DNA from 2 places in the Arthrobacter sp. YAF17 genome. Region 2 is predicted to be linked to the other one. Evidence: predicted binding sites of a transcription regulator. Region 2 holds the regulator's gene; the other holds the start of a gene.

Region 1 (3,280 bases), on a different contig from region 2:
GGCGCAAGAGCCGGTTGGCGATGCGGGGTGTGCCGCGGGACCGCCCCGCGATTTCGCTGAACCCGGCGGAGTTGACCTTGAGGTCCAGGAGCCCGGCGGAGCGCCGGAGCACGAGTTCCAGTTCGGACACGGAGTAGAACTCGAGGTGGCCGGTGAAGCCGAAGCGGTCCCGGAGCGGCCCGGGCAGCAGACCGGCACGGGTCGTGGCGCCGACCAGGGTGAACGGCGGAAGTTCCAGCGGGATGGCTGTTGCGCCGGCGCCCTTGCCCACAACAATGTCAACCCGGAAGTCTTCCATCGCCATGTAGAGCATTTCCTCGGCCGGCCGGGACATCCGGTGGATCTCATCGAGGAAGAGGACTTCGCCTTCGGAGAGGGAGGAAAGGATGGCGGCCAGATCCCCTGCGTGCTGGATGGCGGGACCGCTGCTGATCCGCAGGGGGGCGTTCATTTCGGCGGCAATGATCATGGACAGCGTCGTCTTGCCCAGCCCGGGCGGCCCGGAGAGCAGAACGTGGTCGGCGCTGCGGCCGCGCATCCGGGAGGCCTCCAGGACAAGGGAAAGCTGTTTGCGGACCCGGTGCTGGCCCACGAAGTCGTGCAGGTTCTTGGGCCGGAGCGCGGCCTCGATGACCCGCTCCTCCGGTACCTCTCCCCCGCCCACCAGGGACGGCTCAGCCACGGGCGCCTATCCTGTTCCCCGCGCGGGCGCCGTCCTGGCCCAGCCAGCGGAGGGTGGCCCGCAGGATCTCGGCGACGTTGCCGTTCTCGGCCAGTTCGGGTGAATCCGCCAGGGACTTGTCGATGCTGGAGGTGGCGTCCTTCTCGGACCAGCCAAGGCTCGTCATGGCCGCGACGACCTGCGGCTTCCAGATTGCTTCGGCGGATGCGGCCGGAGCCGTGGTCCCCGCGGCGGTGCCGTGCGGCACCAGCTTGCCGGCCAGTTCCAGCACGATCCGCCCGGCGACCTTGGGGCCAATGCCGGGGACCTTGGTGAATGCTTTACCGTCCCCGGAGTGTGCTGCGACGCGGATCGCTTCCGGCTCGTGCACGGCCAGGACCGCCAACGCGAGCCGGGGGCCGACGCCGCTGACGCTGAGCAGGACGTCGAAGACCTCGCGTTCGTCGTCGCTGCCGAAACCAAACAGGGTGAGGGAGTCCTCGCGCACGATCAGGGAGGTGAAAAGCTTCCCCTCGTCGCCGACGCGGAGCCGGCCGAGGGTCTGTGGGGTGGCGTTCACGCTCATGCCGGCGCCGTTGAGGTCGATCACGGCGGAGGACAGGCCGACGTGCGCTACGGTTCCGCGGAGAAAACTGATCAAAGCCGGGCTCCTGAAAATTCAGCTGAAAATAGAACCGGGAGGACCCGGTTATCCGAACATATCTACGAATACCCTACCAAGCTCCGCGGCGGATCTGCCGGACATTCAGCGCGCCCGGCGCGCTTTGGCCTCGGCGTCCGCCCAGGCCCGTTGGGCCGGCGTCAGCGACTGGCTGCCCGGTCCGGTCGCGACCGAGCCCTTAGTGGTAGTCCCGCCGCCGGCCCGCCACGCATGGGTGATGGCCAGCGCCAGGGCGTCGGCGGCGTCGGCCGGTTTCGGCGGCGCGTCGAGCCGGAGGATCTTGGTGACCAGCTTGGTGACGGCGTCCTTGTTGGAGGTTCCGCTGCCGGTGACGGCGGCTTTGACTTCCGAGGGGGTGTGCAGTGCCACCGGGATGCCGCGGCGGGCCGCGGCTGCGATCACGACGCCGGAGGCCTGGGCGACGCCCATCACGGTGCTGACGTTGAGCTGCGAGAAGACGCGTTCGACGGCGAGGACGTGCGGTTCGTACTTGTCCAGCCACTCGTCGATGGAGGTGGCGATGACCAGCAGGCGCTGATCCAGGCTTTCCTCCGGTGAGCTACCGACGACGCCGAACGCCACCATGGTGGCGCGGCGGTTCTTCTCGACGTCCACGACGCCGATCCCGCAGCGGGTGAGGCCCGGATCGACGCCGAGGACGCGAAGGGTCACTCCGCTTCCAGTGCGGCCTGCACTTCGTCGCTGAGGTCGGCGTTGCTGTAGACGTTCTGCACGTCGTCGAGCTCTTCGAGCGCGTCGACGAGCTTCATGAACTTCTTGGCGGCGTCGAGGTCCAGCGGCACCTGCATGGAGGGAACAAATTCGGCCTCGTCGGTGTCGTACTCCATGCCGGCTTCCTTGAGCGCATCGCGGATGGCCTGCAGGTCGGTCGGCTCGGAGTGGATCTCGAAGCTGTCGCCGTTGTCCTTGACTTCCTCGGCGCCGGCGTCGAGCACTGCCATCAGGACGTCGTCCTCGCTCAGTCCGTTCTTCGGCAGCGAGACAACGCCCTTGCGGGAGAAGAGGTAGCTGACCGAACCGGGATCGGCGATGGTGCCGCCGTTACGGGAGATCGCGAGGCGTACTTCGGAGGCTGCCCGGTTCTTGTTGTCCGTCAGGCATTCGATCAGCAGCGCCGAGCCCTGCGGGCCGCGGCATTCGTACATGATCTCGGTGTAGTCCACGACTTCGCCGGTGAGGCCGGCGCCGCGCTTGATCGCGCGGTCGATGTTGTCAGCGGGGACCGAGGTCTTCTTGGCCTTCGTGACGGCGAGTTCCAGGCTCGGGTTGCCGGCAAGGTCCGGACCGCCCATGCGTGCGGCGACTTCGATGTTCTTGATCAGCTTGGCGAACGACTTGGCCCGGCGGCTATCGAGGATGGCCTTTTTGTGCTTGGTCGTCGCCCATTTGGAGTGGCCTGACATGCTTTACGCTTCTCCTCTGATCATTCGGATAAACAATTCGTGCACGCGCTTCTCCCCCGTCACTTCCGGGTGGAAGGAGGTGGCCAGCAGCTTGCCGGAACGCACAGCAACAATTCTAGCCGTCCCGGCCAGCGCCTCGGGGTGGGACGCCTTGGAGGGCTCCACTTCGGCGAGGACCTCCACGCCGTCGCCGACGCGTTCCACCCATGGTCCGCGGATGAAGACCGCATGGACAGGGGCCACGCCGTTGTCGGTGGCGCTGAAGCCGAGGCCCRTGAAGTCCAGGTCCGTCTCGAAGGATTCGCGTTGCCGGCCGAAGGCGTTCCGGCGCACCGTGATGTCGAGGCCGCCGAACGTCTGCTGCGGGTTGCCGGCGAGGTCCTTCGCGGGGTCGGTGATCTCATCCGCGAGGAGGATCATCCCGGCGCAGGAGCCGTAGACCGGCAGTCCGGCCTGGATGCGTTCGCGCAGCGGGTCGCGGAGCCCGAAGGCCCGGGACAGCTTGTCGATGGT
Region 2 (7,198 bases):
TATCGCCCCGCTCAGCGTTGCCGGGCGGCTCCGCGAGGGCCTGTTCGCGGACCACACGGTCATCCTCACCTCGGCCACCCTGGCGATCGGGTCCGCTTTCGAACCTGCTGCCGGCGGCCTGGGCCTGGTGGGTCCAGGCGCCCCGAGCTGGACCGGCGTCGACGTCGGCTCTCCGTTCGAATACCCCAAGCAGGGCATCCTGTACGTTGCCAAGCATCTGCCCAAGCCCGGCCGCGGCACGTCCCCGGAAGCGCTCGACGAACTCGAGAAGCTGATCCGGGCCTCCGGCGGCGGGGCGCTGTGCCTTTTCTCGTCGCGGCGCGCCGCCGAGGACGCTGCCGAGGCCTTGCGGCCACGGCTGGACATGAGCATCCTCTGCCAGGGGGATTCCACCATGACGGCGCTGGTGAAGCAGTTCGCCGACGAGCCGGACACCTGCCTCTTCGGCACCATGTCCCTGTGGCAGGGCGTCGACGTGCCGGGGACCTCCTGCCGCCTCGTAGTGATCGACCGGATCCCGTTCCCGCGGCCCGACGATCCCCTGATGACGGCGCGGTCCCGGGCCGTGGCCCAGGCCGGCGGCAACGGCTTCATGAGTGTTTCCGCGACCCACGCTGCCATCCGTCTGGCCCAGGGCGCGGGCCGACTGATCCGCACGACGACGGACAAGGGTGTGGTGGCTGTGCTGGACTCGCGGCTGTCCACCGAACGCTACGGGGGATTCCTCCGCGCCGCCCTGCCGCCGTTCTGGCCCACCACGGACCCCGCCATCGCCGTCGCGGCTCTGGAGCGGCTCGCGAAGGAATCAGGGCAGCCCGCCACGTAGCCCCGCCGGGTTGGGACCCTGCCGGGACATGTGACCGGGCCGGGATGCGGGTCCCCGCGGCGTCCGCGGATTTTCCGGGACCCTGCCGCCGCCGGGGTGCCAGTAACCGGGAGGAACGCGAAAGGCCCCGTCCGGCGTGAACTGGTCAACGCCGGCGGGGCCGTGTTCGCAGGGACTGGGCAGCTCTGAGCTGCCGGGAGGTTCAGTCCTAGAGGGAGCGCAGCACCGAGACGACTTTGCCCATAATGACGGCATGATCGCCGAGGATGGGCTCGTACTGGGTATTCTGCGGCAGCAGCCAGGTGTGGCCGTCACGCTGGCGGAAGGTCTTCACTGTTGCCTCGTCATCCAGCAGGGCGGCCACAATGTCACCATTGACAGCATCGCCCTGCCTGCGCACCACCACCCAGTCACCGTCGCAGATGGCCGCATCGATCATCGAGTCACCGGCGACCTTGAGCATAAAGAGCTCGCCGTGGCCCACCAGCTGGCGGGGCAGGGGCATAACGTCCTCAACCACCTGGTCGGCCAGGATCGGTCCGCCCGCGGCGATCCGGCCCACCAACGGCACCATGGCGGTATCCGTGGCACTGGCCAGCTCCGAAACAGACAAGCCGCCGACACTGCGCAGGCCGCTGGACTTCTCGACGCCTGAAATTTTCGCGGTTCCCTCATCGAGGGTCAACGGCATCAGCACTTCCATGGCCCGAGGGCGCTTGGGATCACGCCGCAAGTAGCCGAGCTTCTCGAGCTGCGAAAGCTGGTGGGTCACGCTGGAAAGGCTCGCGAGGCCCACCGTGTCGCCGATTTCGCGCATGGACGGCGGGTACCCGTTGTCCGTCACGGAGCGCTGGATGGTCTCCAGAATCTTCTTTTGCCGGACGGTAAGGCTCTTGGGTGGCCGGGCTGCCTGCGGGCTCCGCTGGGTGGCCCTGCCGCCAGTGGCTTGTGCTGCCATGTTCGCCAACGCCTTTCCGTTCCGCCCGGCCGCTGTGGCTGCAGCTGCCGGGAACTTCCGGCCTGAAATGTCAGACCCTGCTGATCAACTGCAGAAGTGGTTGTTCTTTGACTCAAACGTAGGCCAGCCACACAGCTTTTTCAAACATTTGTTCTAGCGAGTCTCGACAATGTTCGTCAATAAGTGCTAAAACAGAACTAGCAAGATTCGAATATGTGTTCTAGTTTGGCGCAGTTCGGTTGGAACAGGTTATTCGTCTCTTTGTTCGAAGGTCAGGCCGGTTGGCGGCGGGTACGTGGAGTACGCCGGGCGGCACAGTATGGTCCAGGAGGGCTCAGTTCATGTCAGCATCAAGCGCGTTTCACGACACTTTCGGCCGCGACTCATTCGGCGACTATGGCCGGCCCGGCACCGGCACCGGCAGCGGCACAGGTCAGCCCGGCCAGTCCGGCCCCAGCGGTCGTGCCGAACAGGCAAAGCAGGCGCCGCTTAAGCTCACCCGGCGGGGGCGCTTCGTCTTCATTGGGGTGCCGCTCATCCTGCTGGCCGCACTGGTTCTCTCCTTCAGCGGATTCCTCAACGCCCCGGCAAAGGCGGCGGACTCTGCCGCCGAGCTGTCGTTGACACCCACAGTCTCGGTAACGGTGCAGCCCGGCGAATCCTTGTGGGCCATCGCCGAGGCAGTGGCGCCCGAGCGCGATCCCCGCGACGTCGTCGCCGACATCATCCAGCTGAACAACCTCGAGGCCGCCCGCGTCGTGCCGGGCCAGGCGCTCTTCATTCCGTCCAACTAGTTCGTTCCGGCCAGGCAGCTCCATCCAGATAGCTCAGGGGTCCCGTCGCTTGAGGGTCTCGAGGCGTTCCGCAGGGCGCCGACAGCCCCGCAAAGCGTCACAGTTTCCGGGCCCGCCGCGAACTCACTTAAACTGGACAAGTGACTGACCAGTTAGAGCGCCTGAACCGACTTCCCCTCCGGACCAACCTGCGGGGCCTGACCCCCTACGGGGCACCGCAGCTGGACGTCCCCATCCTGCTCAACGTCAACGAGAACACCCACGGCGTCCCGGCCGACGTCCTCGCGGCCATCTCCGACGCCGTCACCATTGCCGCCGCCGGACTGAACCGCTATCCGGACCGCGAATTCACGGAACTGCGGGAGGCGCTGGCCGAATACCTCGGGCACGGACTGGCCGCGGACAACATCTGGGCCGCGAACGGCTCCAACGAGGTTCTCCAGCAGATCCTCCAGGCCTTCGGCGGTCCCGGCCGCACCGCCCTTGGTTTCCCTCCCACATACTCCATGTACCCGCTGCTGGCTTCCGGCACGGACACCGGGTACATCGCCGGGATCCGCGCCGATGACTACGGGCTCAGTGCCGAGTCGGCCGCCCGGCAGGTCCGCGAACTCCAGCCGAACATCGTGTTCCTCTGCTCCCCGAACAACCCCACCGGCACCGGGCTTGGCCTGGACGTCGTCGAGGCTGTCTACGAGGCCGGCGAGGCCAGCCAGACCATCGTTATCGTCGATGAGGCCTACCACGAGTTCGCCCACAACGGCACGCCCAGCGCGCTGACGCTGCTGCCCGGCCGGGAACGGCTGATCGTTTCGCGCACCATGAGCAAGGCCTTCGCCCTGGCCGGAGCCCGTGTCGGCTACATGGCGGCAGCCCCGGAGGTCACCGACGCCCTGCGCCTGGTCCGGCTCCCGTACCACCTCTCGGCCATCACCCAGGCGACAGCCCTGGCCGCCCTGCACCACCGGGTCGCGCTGATGGCCGACGTCGAGGACATCAAGCGGCAGCGCGACAGGATCGTGGCCGAACTGCAGCGGATGGGCCTCAAGCCTGCCGCCTCCGACTCGAACTATGTCTTCTTCGGCGGTCTGGACAACCCGCACGAGGTCTGGCAGGAACTGCTGGATGCCGGGGTGCTCATCCGCGACGTCGGCATTCCCGGGCACCTTCGTGTCACCGCCGGGACTGAGACGGAAACCACAGCCTTCCTCGAAGCCCTCGAGCGGATCCTGGCCGGCCGCGCAGTGCAGCGCGCCTAGACTTAACCCAGGACATCCACCCTGCCCTGTTCGCCGGGCACCGTCGTCATCCAAAGGACACCCACATGAGCACCACCGGAACAACCGCTGCCGAGGGCCGGACCGCACGCATGGAACGGACCACCAGCGAGTCATCGGTGCTGGTCGAGATCAACCTGGACGGCACCGGCGTCTCGGACATCAGCACCTCGGTCCCGTTCTACGACCACATGCTGACGGCGCTGAGCAAGCACTCCCTGATCGACATGACGGTCAAGGCCACCGGCGACACACACATCGACGTCCACCACACGGTCGAGGACGTTGCGATCACCTTCGGCGAGGTCCTGCGCACCGCCCTCGGAAACAAGGCCGGGATCCGCCGCTTCGGCGAAGCCACAGTGCCCCTCGACGAAGCCCTCGCGCACGCCGTCGTCGATGTCTCCGGCCGCCCGTACCTCGTGCACGGCGGAGAACCGGCAGGCCAGGAGTACCACCTGATCGGCGGACACTTCACCGGTTCCCTCACCCGCCACGTCTTCGAGGCGATCACCCTGCACGCCGGCATCTGCCTGCACATGAACGTCACCGCCGGCCGGGACCCGCACCACATCGTCGAGGCCCAGTTCAAGGCCTTCGCCCGCGCCCTGCGCGCCGCCGTCGAACCGGACCCGCGCGTCGAGGGCATTCCCTCCACCAAGGGTGCGCTGTGACCGGCAAAGTGCTGAAGGACGGCGCCATCATCGACCCCGACGCCGGCGCGAAGCCGGCGTCGCCCGAGGGCAAGCCGACCGTCACGGTCCTCGACTACGGCTCCGGCAACGTCCGCTCCGCCGTCCGCGCCCTCGAGCGTGCCGGTGCCGAAGTGATCCTCAGTTCCAAGCCGCAGGACGTGCTCAACGCCGACGGCCTCGTGGTGCCCGGCGTCGGTGCGTTCGAAACGGTGATGCGCGAGCTCAAAGCCGTCGACGGGATCCGCATGATCGGCCGCCGCGTGGCCGGCGGCCGGCCGGTCCTGGCCATCTGCGTCGGCCTCCAGGTCCTGTTCGAGGCCGGCGTCGAGCACGGCACCGAAGCCGAAGGAATGGGGGAGTGGCCCGGGAAGGTCGAACTCCTTCCCGCCGATGTCGTGCCGCACATGGGCTGGAACACCGTATCCGTCCCGGAAGGCTCCAAGCTGTTCGCCGGCGTCGAAGACGAACGCTTCTACTTTGTGCACTCCTACGGGGTCCAGCAGTGGGACTTCGACGTCATCCAGCCGCGGATGGCGGCGCCCCTGGTCACCTGGTCCGAGCACGGTGCCCCGTTCATCGCGGCCGTGGAAAACGGCCCGCTGTGCGCCACACAGTTCCACCCCGAAAAGTCCGGCGACGCCGGGGCGCACCTGCTGCGCAACTGGGTTGAGAGCCTGCGGGACCGCTCCCGGGCCGCGGAATCAGCGGCCCCGGACTCAGTGCGCGCAGAAGCCGTGCCGTCCGACGCCACTCTGTCCGACGCCGCCCCGGAAGCCGGGACCGCCTAGATGTGGTCCATCGTGCTGATGGGCCTCGCCGGGCTGCTCGTCGGCGGAGCGCTGTCCTTCCGCCAGCAGAAGAGCCCGCGCTGGGTCCAGATCGTGTTTTACGTCCTGGCCGGGATGGCGCTGCTGGCCGCCTACCTCCTGACCCTGCCTGCCGCCTGACCACCCGCAGCGCCCCGACCACCTGCCGTCCCTGAAGAGCTGAGGATCCACGATGACCACCGAAACCCCGCTGCCCGTGCTCGAGCTGCTGCCCGCCGTCGACGTCGTCAACGGCCAGGCCGTGCGCCTCGTCCAGGGCGAGGCCGGCAGCGAGACGAGCTACGGCACGCCGCTGGAGGCTGCACTCAACTGGCAGCAGCAGGGCGCCGAATGGGTCCACCTCGTGGACCTCGACGCCGCCTTCGGCAGGGGCTCCAACGCCGAACTGCTGCGCGAAGTGGTCGGCCGGCTGGACATCAAGGTGGAACTGTCCGGCGGCCTGCGCGACGACGAGTCCCTCGAGAAGGCACTGGACCTGGGCGTGGCCCGCGTGAACCTGGGCACCGCGGCACTGGAGAACCCAGAGTGGACCGCCCGGGTGATCGAGCGCTTCGGCGACAAGATCGCCGTCGGGCTGGACGTCCGCGGCACCACGCTGGCCGGCCGCGGCTGGACCAAGGAAGGCGGCGACCTCTGGGAGGTCCTCGGACGCCTCGAGGAGGCCGGTTGCTCCCGCTACGTCGTCACCGACGTCACCAAGGACGGCACCCTCCAGGGCCCTAACGTCGAACTGCTGCGCCAGATGGTGGAAAAGACCGGCAAACCCGTCGTCGCCTCAGGCGGGATCTCCAGCCTCGAGGACCTCAAGGTCCTGCGTTCCCTCGTGCCGCTCGGCGTCGAAGGCGCCATCGTCGGCAAGGCCCTCTACAACGGCAACTTCACGCTGCCCGAGGCCCTCGACGTCGCCGGCCGCCGCTAGGAAAGCCCGCAGCATGGAGCACCGGCCCACGGGCGGCAACGCAGCTGACAACCACGTCCCAACACGCCAGTTGCCCGGACACATCGCCGCAGCCCTGGCGGGCGCCGGGGGAGCGACCGACTCTGCGGGCCAACCGTGGGCGGGGCGCAGTCTGTCCGGCGAGGACGCTACGATCCACAACTTCGAGGACGACGACGGCACCCCCGAGGCCGGCTACCTCGCCGCGCTGGCTGCCCTCGAAGCGGGCGACGGCGATGAGGCTGCGGTGGTGGCATCGCTCGCTACGGCGCGGGTGTTTGTGCCGATCATCGCCACACTCGCCGAAGAAGGCGAAGGTGCCGGCGGCCTGCACTCCGACAAGCAGGCGGACATGGCGCTCGTAACCCTCAAGGCCCCCGACGGCCGGACAGCGATGCCCGTCTTCACCTCTGCGGCTTCACTCGAGGCCTGGCATCCCGAGGCGCGCCCGGTAGCCGTATACGCGGCCCGCGCTGCACTCTCCGCGGTCGCCGAGGGGGCGGAACTGCTCGTGCTCGACCCCGGGTCCGCTATCACCTTTGTGGTGCGCCGGCCCGCGGTGTGGGCCCTTGCCCAGCAGCGGGACTGGACGCCGTCGTACGCTGATCCCGAGCTCGCCCGGAACCTCGGCGAGGCCGCAGTTGGCTTTCCCGCGGTCCGCCGTGTTGAAATTCATCGGGGCGGGGGAGTTGCCGCGGTTACGGCCGAGGGAAGGCAGCTCCCGGGCGGAGGCTCCGGCCCGGAGCTCCGCGTGGTGCTCTACCTTGAAGACGGACTCGACGCCGCCGGCGTCCAGTCCATCGTGTCCGGCCTCAACAACGCCTGGGCACGGAATGAAATATTTGCTGAGCGGGTTGACTCGATCGAGGTCAAATTGCAGCGCG

Evidence for each region. The regulator LexA, encoded in region 2, represses DNA repair genes until DNA is damaged. The targets are predictions, from matches to a motif close to TCGAACANNTGTTCGA.
Region 1: a site for LexA is predicted at 1,375-1,390, ahead of ruvA (Holliday junction branch migration protein RuvA). Genes of this name have one in related genera too.

Annotation. Positions count from the first base shown of each region.
Region 1 is NZ_JBFRDB010000001.1:542,170-545,449, forward strand. It holds gene ruvB (Holliday junction branch migration DNA helicase RuvB) at 1-682, opposite strand, end outside; gene ruvA (Holliday junction branch migration protein RuvA) at 675-1,322, opposite strand; gene ruvC (crossover junction endodeoxyribonuclease RuvC) at 1,428-2,015, opposite strand; gene AB4Y67_RS02545 (YebC/PmpR family DNA-binding transcriptional regulator) at 2,012-2,767, opposite strand; gene pdxT (pyridoxal 5'-phosphate synthase glutaminase subunit PdxT) at 2,771-3,280, opposite strand, start outside.
Region 2 is NZ_JBFRDB010000009.1:48,074-55,271, reverse strand. It holds gene AB4Y67_RS09030 (ATP-dependent DNA helicase) at 1-826, shown strand, start outside; gene lexA (transcriptional repressor LexA) at 1,035-1,784, opposite strand; gene AB4Y67_RS09020 (LysM peptidoglycan-binding domain-containing protein) at 2,126-2,578, shown strand; gene AB4Y67_RS09015 (histidinol-phosphate transaminase) at 2,719-3,837, shown strand; gene hisB (imidazoleglycerol-phosphate dehydratase HisB) at 3,903-4,529, shown strand; gene hisH (imidazole glycerol phosphate synthase subunit HisH) at 4,526-5,338, shown strand; gene AB4Y67_RS09000 (hypothetical protein) at 5,339-5,497, shown strand; gene priA (bifunctional 1-(5-phosphoribosyl)-5-((5-phosphoribosylamino)methylideneamino)imidazole-4-carboxamide isomerase/phosphoribosylanthranilate isomerase PriA) at 5,550-6,296, shown strand; gene AB4Y67_RS08990 (SseB family protein) at 6,310-7,198, shown strand, end outside.